DNA from 3 places in the Enterococcus sp. UD-01 genome. Region 3 is predicted to be linked to each of the others. Evidence: predicted binding sites of a transcription regulator. Region 3 holds the regulator's gene; each other region holds the start of a gene.
The links. The regulator NrdR, encoded in region 3, represses ribonucleotide reductase genes. The targets are predictions, from matches to a motif close to ACACNATATATNGTGT.
Positions count from the first base shown of each region.

Region 1: the regulator NrdR is predicted to act here: its motif matches at 1,302-1,317, upstream of nrdD (anaerobic ribonucleoside-triphosphate reductase).
Region 2: the regulator NrdR is predicted to act here: its motif matches at 3,453-3,468, upstream of nrdH (glutaredoxin-like protein NrdH).

Region 1 is NZ_JBIYEU010000006.1:59,413-66,596, forward strand. Features, by position in the region: gene ABH902_RS07145 (FtsX-like permease family protein) at 1-318, opposite strand, end outside; gene ABH902_RS07150 (ABC transporter ATP-binding protein) at 308-1,075, opposite strand; gene nrdD (anaerobic ribonucleoside-triphosphate reductase) at 1,378-3,570, shown strand; gene nrdG (anaerobic ribonucleoside-triphosphate reductase activating protein) at 4,204-4,806, shown strand; gene ABH902_RS07165 (cryptochrome/photolyase family protein) at 4,858-6,261, opposite strand; gene dinB (DNA polymerase IV) at 6,335-7,184, opposite strand, start outside.
Region 2 is NZ_JBIYEU010000012.1:7,769-14,952, reverse strand. Features, by position in the region: gene nrdF (class 1b ribonucleoside-diphosphate reductase subunit beta) at 1-411, opposite strand, end outside; gene nrdE (class 1b ribonucleoside-diphosphate reductase subunit alpha) at 481-2,640, opposite strand; gene nrdI (class Ib ribonucleoside-diphosphate reductase assembly flavoprotein NrdI) at 2,621-2,998, opposite strand; gene nrdH (glutaredoxin-like protein NrdH) at 3,002-3,223, opposite strand; gene ABH902_RS10630 (ferrous iron transport protein A) at 4,377-4,844, shown strand; gene feoB (ferrous iron transport protein B) at 4,849-7,005, shown strand; gene ABH902_RS10620 (FeoB-associated Cys-rich membrane protein) at 7,010-7,138, shown strand.
Region 3 is NZ_JBIYEU010000014.1:20,821-28,004, forward strand. Features, by position in the region: gene ABH902_RS11590 (replication initiation and membrane attachment family protein) at 1-1,375, opposite strand, end outside; gene nrdR (transcriptional regulator NrdR) at 1,396-1,866, opposite strand; gene coaE (dephospho-CoA kinase) at 2,094-2,696, opposite strand; gene mutM (DNA-formamidopyrimidine glycosylase) at 2,700-3,536, opposite strand; gene polA (DNA polymerase I) at 3,626-6,271, opposite strand; gene ABH902_RS11615 (aldo/keto reductase family oxidoreductase) at 6,541-7,184, opposite strand, start outside.

The DNA of each region.
Region 1 (7,184 bases), on a different contig from region 3:
CATAAAAAACAACAAAGAAATCTGACTTTTCCGCATGCCGAACAAATGGTACAAATCAATCTCCCGTCTTCTTTTCAATAGAAAGAAATGATTCGCCGCAAGCATAAACCCTAACACCATAATAATAAGCAAAATACCGCCGAAATTCATGGCTCCGCTAATATGGATTTCCTGCCCTACGCGCTTTACTAATGCCCGATTGTACGTAATAGCACTGAAACAATAGTAGACGATTACTGCAAATGTCATGCTGACAAAATAGACAAAGTAATTAAGAAATTGTCCTTTGAAATTTTTCCAAGACAAATTAAAAATCATTTGCACGACCACCTCCGCCAATCGTTGCCTGCATATCAATTACGCGATTGAAAAATTCTTTTCTAGAGCCTTGACGCACAACTTCAGAAAAAATCACGCCATCCTTAATAAATAAAATCCGATTACAATAACTAGCGGTATAGGGATCATGCGTAACCATCATAATCGTCGCATCATCTTGAATATTCATATTCGTCATATAATGAAGTAGCTCTGCAGCGGATTTAGAATCCAGCGCGCCTGTCGGTTCATCTGCAAAAATAATTTTAGGCTTAGTAACCAACGCTCGTGCTGCTGCAACTCGCTGCTTTTGGCCAACAGATATCGCATTAGGATAAGCATCTAAGAGCTGCTCGATGCCCAAAATACGTGACACATGAAGTAAACGCGCCTCCATCTCTGCTACAGGCATTCGATCAATAGCCAAAGGCAACAAAATATTGTCCTTCACATTTAACGTATCCATTAAATTAAAATCCTGAAAAATGAAGCCTAAATTTTTCCGGCGAAAATCACTGATCTGATTATCTCTCATCTTTAAAATATCCTGTCCATCAATACGAACAGTTCCTGTTGTCGGTAAAGAAATAGTGGAAATAGTATTCAACAACGTAGATTTTCCTGCTCCACTGGGGCCCATAATCCCTACAAACTCCCCTTGATCGACAGAAAAAGAGAGATTATTCAACACTTGGACTTTATTATTTCTATAACCATAAGACTTGCTTAAGTGATCCACTTCTAAAATTTTTTTCATTGTCTTCTCTCCATCTTATTCATTGCTCTCATTCTACCAAGATTTTTAAAAACTGAACATCGTTTCTTCTTACAATTCGGTAATAATAAAAAAAATTCTTTCACTCTTTTTGTCATTAAATTTTTGTGATGAATTCTACAAAGCTTGTTACGAGTTGCTTTCAATAAATTTTCATTCTCACGAAACACTATATGTAGTTATTAATAAGCTAAAAAAATTAAATTTGACACTACATATAGTTGAAAGATTTCTGGAATTGTTTTATGATAGTGAAGGAAAAAACATATGAGGAGCTGGATAGTATGATGGAAATAAAACAAGCAGGCGTTAAAATGAATTCACAAAATTCAAGCCTGCACACTATGAAAATCGTTAAAAGGGATGGACGCTTAGTTGATTTTGATGACCAGAAAATCTATGACGCCTTGATCAAAGCTGAACAAAAAATTCATGGTTCTTTGGATCCGCTGGCTCACGAACGCATTCAAGAGATTGTCGAAAGAATCGATCAGGAAATTTCCGACCGGTTTACGGAAAATGTTAAAATCTATGAAATTCAAAATATTGTCGAGCATATTTTACTGACGAAAAACGAATATGAACTGGCTGAAGAGTATATTAATTACCGCACACGTCGGGACTTTGAACGCAGCAAAGCAACCGATATTAACTTTACCATCAGTAAGTTAATCAATAAGGATCAAACAGTGGTCAATGAAAATGCCAACAAGGACAGCGATGTTTTCAACACGCAACGTGATTTAACGGCCGGTATCGTTGGTAAATCAATTGGTTTGAAAATGCTACCTCCTCATGTAGCCAACGCGCACCAAAAAGGAGATATTCATTATCATGACCTTGATTATCATCCTTACACGCCAATGACGAACTGCTGTCTGATTGACTTTAAAGGTATGTTAAATAATGGCTTTAAAATCGGTAATGCCGAAGTCGAATCACCAAAATCCATTCAAACAGCAACCGCACAAATTTCGCAAATTATCGCCAATGTTGCATCTAGCCAATATGGCGGCTGTTCTGCTGATCGCGTGGATGAATTACTCGCACCTTTTGCAAAATTGAATTACGACAAGCATTTAATTGATGCCAAGGAATGGATTGAAGACGAAAAGCGTCAAGAAGAATACGCAAAAGCGAAAACACAAAAAGATATTTTCGATGCGATGCAAAGTCTAGAATACGAAATCAATACATTATTCACCTCGAATGGTCAAACACCCTTTACATCACTAGGCTTTGGTTTAGGCTTAAACTGGTTTGAACGCGAAATCCAAAAAGCGATTTTACAAATCAGAATCAACGGTCTTGGTAGCGAAAAAAGAACCGCCATTTTTCCAAAGTTAATTTTCACATTAAAAGACGGTGTCAATTTAAACGCCACCGATCCTAACTATGATGTAAAACAATTAGCTTTAGAATGTGCAACAAAACGCATGTATCCAGATATTTTAAACTACGACAAAATTGTAGAATTAACAGGAAGCTTCAAAGTCCCAATGGGCTGCCGTTCATTTTTACAAGGCTGGAAAGACGAAAATGGCACGGAAGTCAATGTTGGTCGTATGAACTTAGGTGTTGTTACACTAAACCTACCAAGAATCGCAATGGAAGCCCAAGGTGATATTGAAAAATTCTGGTCATTATTAGCGGCTCGTTTGGATATTATGAAAGATGCCTTGGTTTATCGTGTAGAACGCTGTAAAGAAGCTACTCCGGCAAATGCCCCTATTCTTTATATGTACGGCGCTTTCGGCAAACGTTTATCCAGAAAAGAATCTGTAAATGAACTATTCAAAAACAAGCGTGCAACAGTTTCTCTAGGCTATATCGGTTTATATGAAGTTGCTTCTGCCTTTTACGGCGGTGAATGGGAAACAAATCCTGAAGCGAAAGAATTTACTTTGGCTATTTTGAAAGATCTAAAAGCACATGCAGACAAATGGGGCAACGACTATGGCTATCATTTCAGTGTGTACTCAACACCAAGTGAAAGCTTAACAGACCGCTTCTGTCGTTTAGATACGGAAAAATTCGGTATCGTAGAAAATATTACGGATAAAGAATATTACACAAACAGCTTCCACTATGATGTGCGTAAAAATCCAACGCCGTTTGAAAAATTAGATTTTGAAAAAGATTATCCGGCTTATTGTTCCGGTGGCTTTATTCACTATTGTGAATACCCAGTCCTACAACAAAATCCAAAGGCTTTAGAAACTGTTTGGGATTATGCCTATGACAAAGTAGGCTATCTAGGTACAAATACGCCAATCGATCACTGCTACGAATGCGGCTTTGAAGGTGACTTCAATCCGACAGAACGCGGCTTCGAATGCCCACAATGCGGCAATCACGATCCAAAATCATGCGACGTTGTCAAACGCACCTGCGGCTACCTAGGCAACCCCCAAGCAAGACCAATGGTACACGGCCGCCATAAAGAAATCTCTTCGAGAGTAAAACATATGAAATAGAAAGCGGAATGAGCCGTTTAGCCTTGACAGGAAAATAGGAAAAATCGATTGTGGCGCTTTTTACCACAAACCATTTTTATCTTTTTCCCGAAAGGCTGGCTCATGCAGCTGGATTGATAGAAAGCAGAACAGGCTCGTTCAGCTCTTAGGAAATGTTCAACACTTTCTACGAAAGTCTTGTACTGTTCATCATCAGCTCAATTTCTTTCGCTGTGATTCTCAGCAAAATAGGAAATTGAGGATGAGGCGCTCTTCGCCTCGTTCACAATTTATCTTTTTTCCGAAGAGCTAGCCTGTGCAGCTGGATTAGTAAAAAGCGGAATGAGCCGTTTAGCCTTGACAGGAAAATAGGAAAAATCGATTGTGGCGCTTTTTGCCACAAACTATTTTTATCTTTTTCCCGAAAGGCTGGCTCATGTAGCTGGATTAGTAAAAAGCGGAATGAGCCGTTTAGTCTTGAGAAAAAATGTTCAACACTTTCTATGAAAGTCTTGTACTGTTCATCATCAGTTCATTTTTATTCACTGTGATTCTCAGCAAGTCTTGTACTGTTCATCATCAGCTCAATTCTTTCGCTGTGTTTCACAGCAAATGAACTTCTATCGGCGTTGTTTTATTTGAAAGGATGATATTATGAGAAATCCAAAACCAAAAGAATGGTTGGCGGAAGACTTCAGCAAAGATTATATTGCTGATTACAAAGCCTTTAACTTTGTTGACGGTGAAGGAGTCAGAAATAGTCTTTACGTTAGCGGCTGTTTATTTGCCTGCGAAGGCTGTTTTAATCAAGCTGTACAAAATTTTCACTATGGAAAACCATTTACCAAAGAATTGGAAGATAAAATTATTGAAGATCTTTCCCATGATTATGTTCAAGGATTGACACTTTTAGGTGGAGAGCCTTTTTTAAATACACATGTTTGCTTAACCGTCGTTGACCGCGTCCATCAAGAATTCGGTGCTAAAAAAGATATCTGGTCGTGGACTGGTTATACATTTGAAGAATTATTATTGGATTCGCCGGATAAATTGGAATTGTTGAATAAAATCGATATTTTAGTTGATGGCCGATTTGAGCTTTCTAAAAGAAATTTAAATTTGCAGTTTAGAGGTAGCAGCAATCAGCGAATTATTGATGTAAAAAAATCGCTTCAACAAGGCGAAGTGGTCATTTGGGATAAATGCCACGATGCTGAACAATCCTTTGAACAAATAAAAAAATCAGCGTTAATCTAAATAAAAATACACACTAGGCAACTTTGTTCTTTTGTTGTCTGGTGTGCTTTTTTATGAAAATTCTTTATAAAAAGCCAAAACTTTCGCTCGCTGCTGACTATGCTCAACGATCGGCTTTGGATAAGCTAATTGTAACGCTTCCTGCAGTTCCTTCGGTAAAGTACTTGGCTCATGAAGGTATGGCAATGGTACCTGTCGTAACTCTGGAACATACTTTTTAATAAATTCCCCTTTTGGATCAAATCGTTTTCCCTGAAGTGTCGGATTAAAAACTCGAAAATACGGAACTGCATCTGTTCCGGTAGAAGCAGCCCATTGCCAGCCGCCAATGTTACTAGCCGCATCATAATCAATAAGCTGCTTTTGAAAATAAGCTTCCCCTAAGCGCCAATTAATCAGTAAATCTTTTGTTAAAAAGGAGGCCGTAATCATTCTTAAACGATTGTGCATCCAGCCAGTCTGATTCAGCTGACGCATCGCTGCATCTACAATCGGATACCCCGTCCGCCCTTCCTGCCAGCGTTGAAACTGTTCTTGATCATACCGCCAATTTAATTGTTGAAAATTCTCTTTAATTTCCTGCGTTTTTTGCTGAGGGTACTCATTGTAAATCATATTATAAAAATCACGCCAGCACAGTTCTTTAATAAAAGTTTGTTTGCCCTCAGAATCCGGCTGCGCCATTATTGCCTGCCAAACCTGTCGGATAGAAAGCTCTCCAGTCCTTAAAAATTGGGAAAGCTTACTTGTACCATCAACAAAAGGATAATCACGATTTTTTTCATAATCCGCTAAACCTTCTAAAATGAACCGTTCTAGACAAGCGTTTGCCGCCGCTTCACCACAAATATAGGAAAATGGTAGCTGCACTTTGTTCATTATATTTTGAAACGCAGCAGCTCCCTCCATAAAAAGTGGAGCAGACAGCTGCCGAAAGACTCGCTGAATGTCTGCTGTTTGACGATAAGGACGTTTTGAACGCAGCAGCCATTTTTTAAAATAAGGTGTAAAAACATGATAGCTTCCGCCAGTCGGCTTCTCTATTTCTCTTGCGCCATGCAAATGACTATCCTGATAGGCATGAATCTCAATTTGTTGCTCTTCCAAAAAAGTGGCTACAGCTCGATCTCTTTCCAGTCCAAAACCGCGCTCATCTTTGTTAAAATAAAGCGCCTGCCATTCTGGATACGCCGCCTTCAATGCTTTAAAGCTGGCAACCGGTTCTCCATATAAAAAATGAAGTGGAATCTTTCGCGCCTGCGCTCGGTTTCTAAATTCCTGCAGACTTGTAAAAAAGCTATCATGATTAAAGCTATTTGCCAAAAATTGCTCCGGATTTAACTGAAATACACATGCGAGCTGATCATGCGCTGCACTTTGCTCCAGCAACTTATTAAAAGCGGTATTATCCTCAAAACGCAAATCCTTACGAAACCACATTATCTTTAAACTCATCTATTTCCACCTTTCTATCTAGTTGTGCCTTTCTGAGTTTAATAGTAGCACAATGCTTACTTTTCAACGAAAGTTAGGACTGCGTATCTTCTTTGTGCTTCTCCCATAGCGGTAAAACCATATTTTCATAAGACATTGGATCAAGATTCGTCAATGTGATGCCCAACAACCGAATCCCCTGCTCCAACCCCAAAATGTCTTCCCAAATCAAGTTCGCCTGATAATACAGCTCTTCTTTTTTGGAAATGTATTCCGGCAAGGTTTGGCGTTTGGTGATTGTTGTATAATCGGCGTAGCGAACTTTTAAGACCACTGTTTTGCCGTGCTTTTGCACCCGATTAAGGGATGCTTCTACTTTTTCTGCCAACTGACGCAACTGCGCAGTCACTTGTGTTTGCGTTGTTAAAGGCGCAGCGTAGGTATGTTCCTTGCCGACAGACTTTCGATCTCTGGTAACACTGACAGGCGAATCATGAATCCCGCGAACCTTTCGATAAAGGGAATAGCCCATTTTGCCGAAGTGGCGGATTAGCTCCATCTCGTCTTTGTTGTATAGGTCTTCTCCTGTATAAATACCTAAATCATGCATTTTAGGTACAGTCTTTTTACCCACTCCATGAAATTTTTCAATCGGCAGTGCTTTTAGAAAGTCTTCTGCCTCATCCGGCATGACCACTGTCAGCCCTTTAGGCTTTTGAAAATCAGAAGCTAATTTCGCTAAAAACTTATTGTAGCTGACTCCGGCAGAACAGGTTAAATGCAGCTCATTCCAGATATCATATTGAATCAATTTTGCAATCTTAATCGCTGATTTACTGTTAATTTTGTTCACTGTCACATCTAAATAAGCCTCATCGATCGAAACCGGCTCAATAATATCTGTATAACGTTTAAAAATTTCTCTAATTTGCTGCGAAATTTCT
Region 2 (7,184 bases), on a different contig from region 3:
GATCTTTTCAGCTTTTGTTTGTAGATAAACGTTTGTATTCGTCCATTCAAAAATATCATCAATTTCTTTTTTCGTATTTAACGTACTGAAAATGGAAGAATAGCTTTTCGCGTGAACGGATTCCATGAATTGAATATTATTTAATACAGCTTCTTCGTGTGGTGTACGAATATCTTTTCTTAATTGATCCATTCCGCTCTCAGACTGCACAGTATCCAGTAGCGTTAAGCCGCCGAAAACATAGCCGACCGTTGTCTTTTCTAAATCAGAAAGCGTCCGCCAGTCATCTAAGTCGTTGGATAACGGAATCCGTGTATCTAACCAGAATTGTTCAGTTAATTTTTCCCAAGTTGATTTATCAATCACGTCTTCAATCGCGTTCCAGTTGATTGCTTCATAATATGTTGCCATGTATTTTCCTCCTATAACTGAATGAATATCAGGATGTCTAGTACTAACTCATAAACTATTCTAAGCTAACTAGATCACACAACTTTCGCATTGGTTGCTGCCGATTTCTTCAGCATCATCTGTAAATGTACGTACGTAATAAATTGATTTTACACCTTTATGGAAAGCATAGTGACGTAAAATATTCAAATCACGCGTTGTTTGCTTAGAGGTAGTTTTCCATTCATAGAGGCCTTCTGGAATTTCAGATCGCATAAACAGTGTTAAGCTCATCCCTTGGTCTACGTGCTGCTGTGCTGTTGCATAGACATCAATCACCTTACGCATATCCATATCATAAGCAGATGTATAATAAGGAATGGTATCATTAGCCAAATAAGGAGCAGGATAATAAATTTTACCGATTTTTTTCTCTTGGCGTTCTTCGATCATGCGTGTAATTGGATGAATGCTGGCACTTGTATCATTAATATAAGAAATAGAACCATTTGGTGCTACAGCTAAACGATTTTGATGATACAAACCATCTTTTTTCACCGCTTCTCTTAATTCAGCCCAATCCTGTGCAGTAGGAATAAAGATATCCTTGAAAATTTCTTTGACTTTCTCTGATTGCGGAGTGAAATCTCCTTCAATGTATTTATCGAAATAAGAACCATTTGCATAATCAGATTTTTCAAAATTGTGGAAGGATTTTTGTTCTTCTTTGGCAATATTATTACTTTCTACCAATGTCCAGTAGTTTAAAAGCATAAAGTAAACATTCGTAAAGTCCAGTGAATCTTGAGAGCCATACTCCATATGATTTTTAGCGAAGAAGGTGTGTAAGCCCATCGCCCCTAAACCAATCGTATGGCTTAGTCGATTACCATTTTGGATAGATGGCACAACATCAATATCTGAAGCATCTGTTACAAAAGTTAAGGCGCGTGTCATGGCGCGAACGGATTTGCCGAAATCAGGGCTGTCCATTAAGTTGACGATATTGGTTGAGCCTAAGTTACAGCTGATATCAACACCAAGCTGTTCATATTCTTGTTTGCCGTTTAAGACAGATGGCGTTTGAACTTGTAAAATTTCAGAACATAGGTTACTCATGATAATTTTTCCATATACTGGATTGCTGCGGTTGGCCGTGTCAATGTTGATGATATACGGATAACCAGATTCTTGTTGTAATTTTGAAATTTCATTTTCCAAATCACGTGCTTTAATTTTACGTTTGCGAATTTTTGGATTAGCGACCAGATTATCATATTCTTTTGTGATGTCTACATAAGAAAACGGAACACCATATTCACGTTCAACACTATAAGGACTAAATAAGTACATATCTTCATTCTTACGTGCAAGCTCATAAAATTTATCCGGTACGACAACACCTAGAGATAATGTTTTCACTCGAATTTTTTCATCGGCATTTTCTTTTTTCGCAGAAAGGAACATTTCAATATCCGGATGGAAAACATTCAAGTAAACCACACCAGCACCTTGCCGTTGGCCCAATTGATTGGAGTAGCTAAAGCTATCTTCGAATAATTTCATGACTGGAACGACACCGCTGGCAGCTCCTTCGTAGCCTTTAATCGGTGCACCGGCTTCACGTAGATTTGCTAAAGTAATTCCTACACCACCGCCAATTCTGGATAATTGCAGGGCAGAGTTGATTGAACGTCCAATGCTGTTCATATCATCCGTTACCTGAATTAAGAAACAAGAGACAAGCTCGCCGCGGCGTTTGCGTCCCGCATTTAAAAAGGAAGGAGTCGCCGGCTGATAGCGTTGATGAATCATTTCATCTGCCAAAATCAGTGCGAGTTCTTCATTGCCGTCCGCAAAATACAAAGCATTGAAAGCCACTCGATCTTCATAGCTTTCTAAGTATTCGGTTCCTTCATTGTTTTTTAGAGCATATTGTGAATAAAACTTGTAAGCTGCCATAAATGATTTAAACTGGAAATTTTGTTCTGCAAGAAAAGCGTATAATTTTTCAATAAAAGCCATAGAGTATTTTTCAATAAATGCAGCTTCAATATAATCATTAGAGATTAGATAATTGATTTTTTCTTCTATGGTATTAAAGGTTCTTGTATTTGGGAGTACATTTTCATTGAAAAAGGCAGCTAACGCTTCTTTATCCTTGTTCAAAGGAATTTGTCCGTTGACAGGACGATTGATTTCATTATTCAGTTTAAAGTAACTGACATCTTTAATTTCTTTTAGGCTCAAGTTCACTCACTACTTTCTTAAAGGATTCCACGTCATCAGAGGTTCCGCTAAATTCAAAAGCGAAAAGCAGCGGTACCTGATAATCACGTGCTATGTCTTTGGCTGTGTATATAAATAATTCAGCAAAATTACGATTGCCGCTGCCTGCTACACCCAGCAGATAGGTTTGATTACTCTTATAATCAAGAAAATCATTCACTACTTCGGTGATTTCTTGGTCGTAAGTAGGAACGATTAGGATAAAAGGCTCATTTATCTCAAAAAAAGGATTCGCAGGCTCAATTTCGTAAGCTGGCAAATCCAATTTTTTAATAAAGCGTCTGGTTTGTCCGGTGACTGAAAAAAAAACAAGTTTCATTGATTAAGCCAATTGTTTCAACTGGTCGGGACGGAAGCCTACAACAGTTGCCGCATCGGAAGTAATTACCGGAACACTTTGGAATCCTTGTTCTTTTAACCAGTCGATTGCATCCGGCTGATTGTCGATATTAACTTCTTCAAATGCTATATTATTTTCACTTAAAAAACGTTTTGCCATTTTACATTGGATACAATTATTTTTAGAAAAGATTTTTACGTTCATTTTTTATTCCTCCTCAATTAGTTTACATTCACTAGTATAAATCTCTCTGGGAAAAAGTCAACACTTAGGCACTACATATTGTGGTCTGTTTTTACTTAAATACCAAGTTTAGTGTTTTTGAAAGAAATATGAAAGCACGTAATCTCTTGATTTTTACGGCTATTTTGGGGATATTTACGTCTGGAAAATTTTTTTATTAAATTTTGAAGTAAATTTTAGAAAAGCAAAACCACAAGATATAGTGGCTGTTTTGAAGGAGAGACACTAAACGTAAATCGACCTTGTTAGCGCTTAATTATTTTCTTACCAATAGCTAGAAACTATATTGATTTAGCCCTCACAAAGAGTTATACTTAATGAGAACGATTATCAATTTCAACAGTGTCTATAATGAAACTTTTTCACAATTAATAGTTAATTTGAGAATATATTTTTTATAAATAAGATAACAAAGAATGGATCTGCTGAGAAACACAGTGAAAAGAAATGAGCTGTTGACGAACGGTATAAGACTTGCTGAGAAACACAGTGAAAAGAATTGAACTGATGATGAACAGTACAAGACTTGCTGAGAATCACAGTGAAAAGAATTGAACTGATGATGAACAGTACAAGACTTTCGCAGAAAGTGTTGATCCTTTGCAAAGAAAGTGTTGATCATTTTTTCAGAAGAGTCGGACGAGCTCATTTCGCTTTTAAGTTATCTAGCTGCGCAAATCAATCTTTAGGAAAAAAGATAAATTGTCAGTGAAACATAAAGCGTTTCAATGCCAATTTCCTAATTTTCTACAAGATTGAGCGATTTGCTCCGCTTTTGCTGAGAATCACAGTGGAAGCAATGAACTGATGATGAACAGTACAAGACTTTCGTAAGAAAGTGTTGATCATTATCATTGTTATCCAGCTGCACAGGCTAGCTCTTCGGAAAAAAGATAAATTGTGAACGAGGCGAAGAGCGCCTCATCCTCAATTTCCTATTTTTCTGTCAGAGCTGGATGAGCCTGTTCCGCTTTTACGTTATCCAGCTGCACAGGCTAGCTCTTCGGAAAAAAGATAAATTGTGAATGAGGCGAAGAGCGCCTCATCCTCAATTTCCTATTTTTCTGTCAGAGCTGGGCAAGCCTGTTCCGCTTTTAAATAAGGAGGTATTTCTATGTTGACATTGGCCCAAGCAAAATTGAACAAGGTTTATACGATCGAAGAAATACAGGCTGAAGGTTTTGCTAAGAAGCATTTGAACAATTTGGGTTTAGTGCCTGAGGGGAAAGTGGTTTTAGTGAATCATTCCGGAGAAAACGGAATTGTTTTGCTCCACAATAGTCGAATCGCGATTAACCTGTCTGTTTTAAAACAAATTATAATAGTAGAAAAAAATGTTGAAGAAGCCAATTGGGTTTCATTGGATCAGTTGTCTGTAGGCGAACAAGCTAAAGTAGTTGGGATTCACGGGCAGGGTGCTGTGAAGCGTCGCTTGATGGACATGGGGCTGACAAAGGGCGTTGATTTACTGGTACGGAAAATGGCTCCGTTAGGTGATCCTATTGAAATTAATTTGCGCGGGTATGAGTTGACACTTCGGAAAAATGAGGCTGAGCTGGTTTTAGTACAGAAAGAAGGATAAATACATGGAAGAAATGCATATCGCTCTGACAGGAAATCCCAATAGTGGGAAAACCACTGCATTTAATGCACTCACTGGCGCCAATCAATATGTAGGAAATTGGCCCGGAGTTACTGTTGAACGAAAAGAAGGCAAACTGAAAAGGGATAAACACATAACTATTCAGGATTTGCCGGGAATTTATTCTCTTTCTCCTTATACACCGGAAGAAGTCGTTGCTCGTGACTATTTGCTTAGTGGTAGTCCGGATGTGATCGTCAATATCGTTGACGCAACGAATTTGGAAAGAAATCTTTATTTGACGACACAATTGATGGAAACAGGAATCCCAGTTGTCGTTGGTTTAAACATGATGGATATTTTAGATAAGACCGGCAAAAAAATCAATATCGACAAGCTTTCCTATGGCTTAGGCATTAAGGTATTAGGAATTAGTGCCTTGAAAAAACGCGGCTTGGACGACTTGATCAAACAAGCGAAAAAGGAAACAGCTGTTTATCCTCCTGAATTCAATTATCCAACCTATGACAATCGCTTAGAAGCAGCTTTAACTGAAATTGCAGACGTACTGGGAAACAGCGTTTTGGAAAAGCAAGCGCGCTGGTATAGTATTAAACTTTTTGAAAGAGACAGCAAAGTCAGCTTAGAGTTAGAATTAAGCAGCCTACAAAAAGAAGAGATAGAAGAAATTATTCAGATTACAGAACAAATATTTGGTGATACAAGTGAAGCGATTGTGATTAATGAGCGCTATGAGTTTATTACCAGATTAACAGCTTTATGTGCGATTGAAAAAGAAGCAGTAACATTTAGTAGAAGTGATAAAATTGATCGAATTGTGACAAATCGTTGGTTGGCTTTACCGATTTTTGCTCTTATTATGTGGTTTGTTTATTATTTATCCATTCAAACGGTGGGAACAATGGGAACCGATTGGATTAATGACGAATTATTTGGCAACATTATTCCAACTACGGTCACTAATTTGATGGAGAGCTGGCATGTGGCAGCGTGGATGCAAAGCCTGATTTTAGATGGAATTATTGCCGGTGTCGGTGCTGTACTAGGCTTTTTACCACAATTAGCGGTTTTATTCCTATGTTTAGGCTTTTTGGAAGATTGTGGTTATATGGCACGTATCGCTTTTGTTATGGATCGGTTGTTTAGAAAATTTGGCTTATCCGGAAAATCGTTTATTCCCATGCTAATCGCTACTGGCTGTGGCGTACCTGGAGTAATGGCCAGCAGAACGATCGAGAACGAAAAGGATCGACGCATGACCATCATGGTTACTACGTTTATGCCTTGTTCCGCTAAGCTGCCGATTATTGCTTTAATTGCCGGCGCTTTTTTCCCTAAGAGCAGCTGGGTGTCACCGTCTGCGTATTTTGTTGGAATTGCAGCCATTATCTTATCAGGAATTGCGTTAAAGAAAACCAATATCTTTTCTGGAGATCCTGCACCATTTATTATGGAATTGCCGGCGTATCATATGCCACAGCTACGCGGTGTCCTGCGCCATGCTTATGACCGCAGTAAATCCTTTGTAAAAAAAGCGGGAACGATTATTTTTGTCATGAGTATTATTATTTGGTTTACATCAACCTATTCCTTTACGCTACAAGCCGTATCGGAAGATCAAAGTATCTTAGCTAATTTAGGTAAAGTGATTGCTCCTATTTTCGCTCCGCTTGGCTGGGGCACATGGAAAGGCGCTGTAGCAACGATTACAGGTCTGGTTGCTAAAGAAAATGTGATAGGAACATTTGGTATTTTATTTGGTCATTTGAGCGAGGTTTCAGAAAATGGTGTGGAAGTCTGGTCTGCTTTGCAGGGCGCCTTTACACCAGTTGCCGCTTATTCATTCTTAGTCTTTAACTTACTATGTGCACCGTGTTTTGCAGCTATTGGTGCTATTCGCAGAGAAATGGGCGACTGGCAATGGACAGCAAGAGCCATTGGCTATCAATGCGCATTGGCTTATGCCGTAAGCTTTATTATTTATCAATTTGGACATGTCATCTTTGAGAATGGCCATATTGGTGTACTTACCGTGATTGCGGCTTTACTTTTATTAGCGATGATTTATTTCTTAGTAAGAAAACCAAAAGAAAAGGTACTAAATCCAGTGATTACAATGACAACCTTAGAAAGAGGGTAAGTTTATGGCAACCTACATTTTAGCTGCACTTATCTTTGGCAGTGCCGGTTATGTTATCTATTCCCGGGTTAAAAAGGGCGAAAGCTGTGACGATTGTCATACATCATGTCCAGCAAAAAAACAACATGAATAAAGAAAAGTGAGATTATTTAAAGCTGAGGAGTGGAATGAATCATTCT
Region 3 (7,184 bases):
ATTTGTTGATGCGTTCACGTAATTTGGCTTGCTCTTCCTGTGAAAGCGTCTGCTCTTCGCTTGGCTTATCCAGCCAATCCGGCAGTACTTCCTTGCGGGTATTGCGATTACTAAAGGAAGATTTTTTTGGCTGCTGCTTGCTTTTTTCTGAGCGCTCCTTAACGTAAATCATGGCTTCTTCGGGTGCCGTGATTTGTTTACGTGCCCAGTCATTGGCAATTTTATTTAAATGCTCTGATTCTAATACAGGCTTCTTTTCAATGTAGCAAACATAATAAATCAGCATGTTAATCACGCTATTGGGCAATTTGGAATGCTCAATTAAAAAGCGGACGTTGTATTTCTCAATGTTCGTTGGAAAACCGCTGACAGCTTCTTTTAATGCGCTTAAATACTGTTCAGGAGCCAGTCTTTCACAATCCATGATGACTTGAATATCCTTATCAGAAAATCCAGAAAGCTTTTTCAGACTATTGTACCGATAGGTTTGCTGATCGTCTTTTGAAAGAGCAGGATTCACATATAAGCTTGTCGCTTCATTTTGTCTTTTTTTAGGATAATAAACAGCATCAATTTGCTTTTTCAGCTCTTTACCGTCCAGCTCACTCGTGTAATAATCAAAGGACTTGGAAGCAAAATTCACCATCTCCAGCTCATCAATGCCATAGCTTTCGTGAAAAAGGAAAATCATATTTTTCACTGACTTAGAATCCTCCGGTAAACGAATACCCAGCTTGTTTAATTGTTCGGAAAACAACGCCCAGTCGAACGTCGTGGATTCAATCGCTAAAGGCTGCTTGGGTCTGGGATCATCGAAATTCCGCTGAATGTCTGCTAATAATTCAGCTTCTGCAATAATTTGTTCTTCTTTGAAAAGATATACCTCTTTGAAACTTGCCGAAATATTTTCATACCCAGTAAGCTTAAGAAACTTTGGCTTAAAGCAATCCAATAACAAATCAAATTTTCTTTGACCAATTCGATTCAACAAGGTAATACTTAAAATCTCATCTTTGAAGAAACGTTCCGCTGATTCTGGTGCGTTTAAGCGATATACATAGACAGTCCCTAATTGAGGATCGTCTTTAACAAATGTATCTAATAAACCGATGCCTTCCAGCTTTCTTCTGGCAGTTAGCACTTGTGGTAAACTACAATCCAAAAGCATCACCAAATCCGCATGAAGCAATTCTTCACTTTGATTTGTTGCAGGTTTAATTTCCGACAGTAAGGTTAAATATAAGCTAAATGCCGTTGCACCAATGATAGGCTGATATAGTTGGACTACTATTTCTTTTTCTAAATCAGACAGCGGTGAACAGATAATCGCTTTAAATATAGTTTTAGGCAGGATTTCTTTCCAAGTGTCTTTCATGGAAAGACCCCCTTTTTTGTTTAAGATTGTTCATTTTTAGCTTTTTCAACAATATCCTGTAATTCTTTTAAGAACACACTCATATCTTTAAACTGGCGATAGACACTAGCAAAGCGGATATAAGCAATCTCATCCAGATTAACTAAATCTTCCATAACATATTCGCCAATTAGTGTAGACGAAACTTCATTTTCTCCTAAGCTGCGAATACGATTTTCAACATTATCAACAATTTGTTCCATTTGTTCCATAGCAACAGGTCTTTTTTCAGCTGAGCGGATCAGACCACGTAGGATTTTTTCTCTATTAAATTCTTCACGATCACCATTTTTCTTAATAACCAGTAATGGTGTTGCTTCGATTCGTTCAAAAGTAGTAAAACGATAATTACAGTTTTCACACTCTCTCCGCCGACGGATTGCACGTCCATCATCAGCCTGACGACTGTCAATGACGCGTGAATTATTGTGATGACATCTTGGACAACGCATAGTGTTCACCTCTTTTTATCTGATAATTTCATTTTCATACATTTGGATATGTATTCATCGTATGTATTAGTATTATAACATGAAATGCTTCAGAAACCAGACTTAAAGTGTTACTTTTAAAGGAATTTCTTGCAATTGTTTACGATTCATTTAATAACGTTTTTGTTCAATTATTCATTCATTTTTTCAAAGAGAAGAAAGCGATTCTAAACATTTTTATGCAATTTTTAAGCATGATTGAAATGATTAAGCGTCAGCCATTCTTTTACGACATTTTTTGTTTCTTCCTTTGTTCCTTGGTTGTCGAAAACAATCTCAGCCAGCTGTTTCTTTTGTTCGATCGGCCATTGACTGTTGATTCGCTGCTGTGCCTCTTTTGCTGTTAATTGGTCGCGCTGTATCAAGCGCTGCAGCTGAATTTTTTCTGGAACGTAAACAACAGCAACTTGATCAACAAATTGCTCGTAGCCGCCTTCATAAAGTAAGGGGATATCAAGGACTACCAAAGGAGCTTGTTGCTTTTTCTGCTCTAATTCAGCCAAAATCGCTTTACGCAAATAAGGCGACATGATTTTGTTTAGCTGCACCCTTTTCGTAGAATCGTTAAAAATGATTTTACCAAGTTTTTTGCGATTTAAACTTCCCTTAGCATCAATCATTTGAGAGCCGAAAGCAGCGGCAATTTCTTTTAAAGCCGGTTGTCCGGGTTCTACTATTTCTCTTGCGATAAGATCCCCGTCAATAATCGGAAAGCCAGCCTCTTTGAATACTTGGCTGACAGTGCTTTTGCCAGTCGCAATCCCACCGGTCAGACCTAAAACCATGCTCATAACCTATTTCCTCCCTTTTAGGGTTTGACAAGTAGGACAAAAATGCGTCCCTCTTTGAGCCACTTTGATTTTTTGAATAGGTGTGCCACAGCGCGGGCAAGGCTGGTTGGTTTGGCCATAAACATTCAGCATAATTTGAAACTTACCGGCTTCACCCAAGGCATTTAAATAACTGCGAATGGTTGTTCCACCTGCCTCTACTGCGCGGGCAAGCACATCAATAATCGCATAATACAAGGTTTCAACTTCTTTATTTTTTAGTGAATCTGCCGGCTGCTCCGGATGTATTTTAGCTTCCCATAGCGCTTCATCTACGTAGATATTACCTAGTCCCGTCACTAGTCGTTGATCCAGTAGCAGTGGTTTAATCGCCTTATGATGTTTTTTTAGCCCTAAACGAAAGTCAGCTAACTTGAAAGCTGCTGGAATCGGTTCTGGTCCGAGCGCTAAAATCCCTTTGTAATTTTGTCCTTGATCCTTTTCAACTAACACCATACGACCAAATTTCCTTACGTCTAAATAGCGCAGCTGAGTACCATCTGTAAACGTAAAAATAACATGAGTATGCTTCGTGCGCTCGTCATCTTTTTCATGGACTTCATACTTTCCTTCCATTCGCAGATGAGAAATCAAATCAAAGTCTGTCAATTTAAATATTAAAAATTTCCCGCGACGCTCCATTTTCTGAATGGTTTGGCCGATTAGTTGATGTTCGAATAGTTCTATTTCCGGTGTTTCAATAATTTTTGCCCAAAGGACGGTTACCTCTTGTATGGTTTTTCCTACGACTAAACGTTCCAGCCCTTTTCTGACAGTTTCTACTTCCGGTAGTTCAGGCATTTTTTCATCTCCTTAGCAGAAAAAGACTGCTTGAACCACAGAAACATTGCAGCAACTTTTGGTTTTTCAGTCTTTTCCATTTTTGTTATCTATTTTGCTTCATACCAAGTTTCGCCCCAGCTGCTGTCTGTAATCAGCGGTACTTGAAGAGAAACGGCATTTTCCATCACATCTTTCACTAGCTCGTTTAATCGCTCTAATTCAGCTTTTGGTGCTTCAAAAACAAGCTCATCGTGAACTTGCAGCAGCATTGTTGCCTGCAGGTTTTCTTCTTTAAGTCGCTGTGCCATATTAATCATTGCGATTTTTAATATGTCGGCCGCACTCCCTTGAATTGGCGTATTAATGGCGGTACGCTCCGCAAACGAACGCAAATTATAGTTGCGAGAATTAATATCCGGCAGATAGCGACGGCGATGGTAAAGTGTTTCAACATAGCCCTTATCTTTAGCTTCACGAACGATTTCTTCCATGTATTGTTTGACGCCAGGATATTTTTCAAAATACGTATCAATGTATTCCTGTGCTTGCTTTCTCGTGATGCCCAAATTTTGCGATAAGCCGTAATCACTAATTCCGTAAACAATGCCGAAGTTAACTGCCTTAGCCTGACGACGCATGTTCGGCGTAACATCTTCCGGATTTTCAATACCAAAGACCCGCATTGCTGTACTAGAATGGATATCTTGTCCTTCAATGAAGGCTGCTTTTAAATGCTCATCGTTTGAAATATGAGCCAAAACCCGCAGCTCAATTTGCGAATAGTCAGAAGAAAAAATCAGCCACTCTTTTTCTCTCGGTACAAAGGCTTGACGAATTTTCCGACCTTCTTCTAAGCGAATCGGAATATTTTGCAAGTTGGGGTCAATCGAGCTTAGACGACCTGTTTGCGTCAAGGTTTGAACGTAGCGAGTATGAATTTTATCATCAGGCTGAATCACTTTCAGCAAGCCTTCAACATAGGTGGATTGGATTTTAGCAATTTGACGATACACTAAAATATCTTCCACAATCGGCGCTTGCTCCTTTAATTGTTCCAACACATCAACTGCTGTTGAATAACCTGTTTTCGTCTTTTTAATGACTGGCAAGCCCATTTTTTCAAATAAAATAACACCTAGTTGCTTCGGCGAATTTAAATTAAACTCTTCACCGGCCTCCGCATAAATTTTATTTTCAATTTCTTTAAGACGATCGGAAAACTCAATGCGCATTTCTTTCAAGCGGGTCGCATCTACACGAATACCCGTAATTTCCATATCGGCTAAGATCGTTGATAGAGGCAGTTCCATTTTGTAGAACAAATCACTTTGGTTCTTTTCTGCAAGCTCTGCATCTAGTTTTTCAGAAAGAAACTGAATCGCTTTTACTTTACGCGCTAAATGACTGAAAAAGGCTTCTTCATCTTCCGGCAGGCCTTTTTTAGCTCCTTTACCATAAATTGCTTCATCTGATTGAATTTCTGTGTAACCATAATGAGCAGCTACTCCTTCGATGTCCGCATTGTTGTCATTCGTATCCAGCAAATAAGCGGCCAGCAGCACGTCAAAGCTTGTACCTTGCATTTTACCTACATAACGATTTAAAGCGACATAGGTACGTTTGGCATCGTACACGAATTTTTTATACTTATCGGATAATAGCCAGTGAATGAATGCTTCATTTTCAAATAGTGCTAAGCTGCTAGTTGCGTAAATCTTTTTCTTTGTGCCCCAAGCAACGCCCACGATTGGAGAAGTATGATAATTATCTTCCATCATTTCAACATAAAGAGCCATGTCTTCAGTAAACATTTCTTCAGTAAAAGTATCCACTACGTCAAAATGAACATCTTCCATTTCAACAGCTTCTTCTTCGATATCCAGCTTGCTTAGAAATTGTTTAAAGTCCATTTCTTTGTAAAAAGGAACGAGCTTATCCAAGTTCTTGCCTTCATATTTCAAGTCATCAATGTTAACGTCCACTGGAGAATTGGTGTCAATTGTCGCCAAGCGTTTGGACATGAAAGCTTGTTCTTTGTCGTTGATCAGATTTTCTTTCATTTTGCTGGCTTTCAGCTTGTCGATATTTTCATAAATGCCTTCGACAGAACCGTATTCTTTTAATAATTTAATCGCTGTTTTTTCACCGATTTTTGTGACTCCGGGAATATTATCCGAAGCATCCCCCGCCAGGCCTTTCATATCAATAATCTGATTAGGTGTCAGCCCGTCATATTTTTCTGCTACATGCTCAGGTGTATAGGATTCAATATCACTAACGCCTTTGATGGTAATATCCACCTTGATCGAATCGGTCGCTAACTGCGTTAAGTCGCGGTCACCAGAAAGAACGACCACATCAAATTCTTCCTTGGAAACTTTATTGGCAAGTGTACCGATAATATCATCCGCTTCATAATTGTCCAACTCGTAATATTTTACCCCTAAACCAGTCAGCAATTCGCGAATATAAGGCATTTGCTCTTTAAATTCGCCGGGAGTTTTAGAACGGCCTGCTTTGTATTCCGCATAAAATTCTGTACGGAAAGTGGTTTTTCCTGCATCGAACGCCACCAAAACATGGGTGGGATTCTCTTTAGCCATTACATTTTCAAACATATTGTTAAAGGCATAAATTGCATTGGTATGCAGCCCATTTTTATTTTTAAAACGTTCTAAAGAATTGTGTAAAGCAAAAAACGCTCGAAATGCCACACTATTCCCATCGACTAATAATAATTTGTTTTTTGTCATTTTGTTTTCTCCTCATCTTCGGCAAACTGATTTCCTTCTTATTCTAACAAAAATTGAACAACTTTGCAGTAGCTGGGGATTAAAGAAAAATAAAAGACTTCTTCGTGGCAAAAAAAATCCCGCTCTGCACACTCAGAACGGGAAATCTAGAAATTCACACACATGAAATTCTCTACATTACGTATCATACAACTTATGTTTGAAAAAAATGTGAACGAATCGTTTATAAATTGTAAATTATTGTATCAATTGAAAACAGCAAGCATGCATTAAGGTAGAATGTTCCCTGCTGCCCGATAAATTTCGTACCAGTCTTCACGACTAAGAACAATATCCGCGGCCGCCGCAATTTCCTTGATGCGAGTCTTATTCATGGTTCCAGCAATCACTTGCATATTCGCCGGATGTCTTAAGATCCAGGCAGAAGCAAGCCCAGTTTGGGTACAATTATATTTTTCTGCAAATTTATCTAATGCTGCATTTAATTCAGGGAATTTTTCGTTGCCGATAAATACTCCTTCAAAAAAGCCGTACTGATATGGAGACCACGCTTGAATCGTCATTTGATTTAACCGAGAATAATCCAACACACTGCCGTCACGTTCCGCACTGGCTTCATCCGTCATATTAACGTGAATTCCTTGATCAATCATGCCTGTGTGTTTTAAGCCAAATTGAAGCTGATTCGCCATAAGTGGCTGCTTCACAGTCTTTTTCAGTAATTCGATCTGCATAGGTTTTTGGTTGCTTACACCGAAATATTTAACTTTACCTTGTGTTTCAAGCTGATCGAAGGCTGCAGCCACTTCTTCCGGCTCAACTAAGGTATCTGGACGATGTAAAAGCAGGGCATCAACATAATCTAAGCCTAAACGCTGCAGGCTCCCTTCAACGGAAGCAACGATATGTTCCT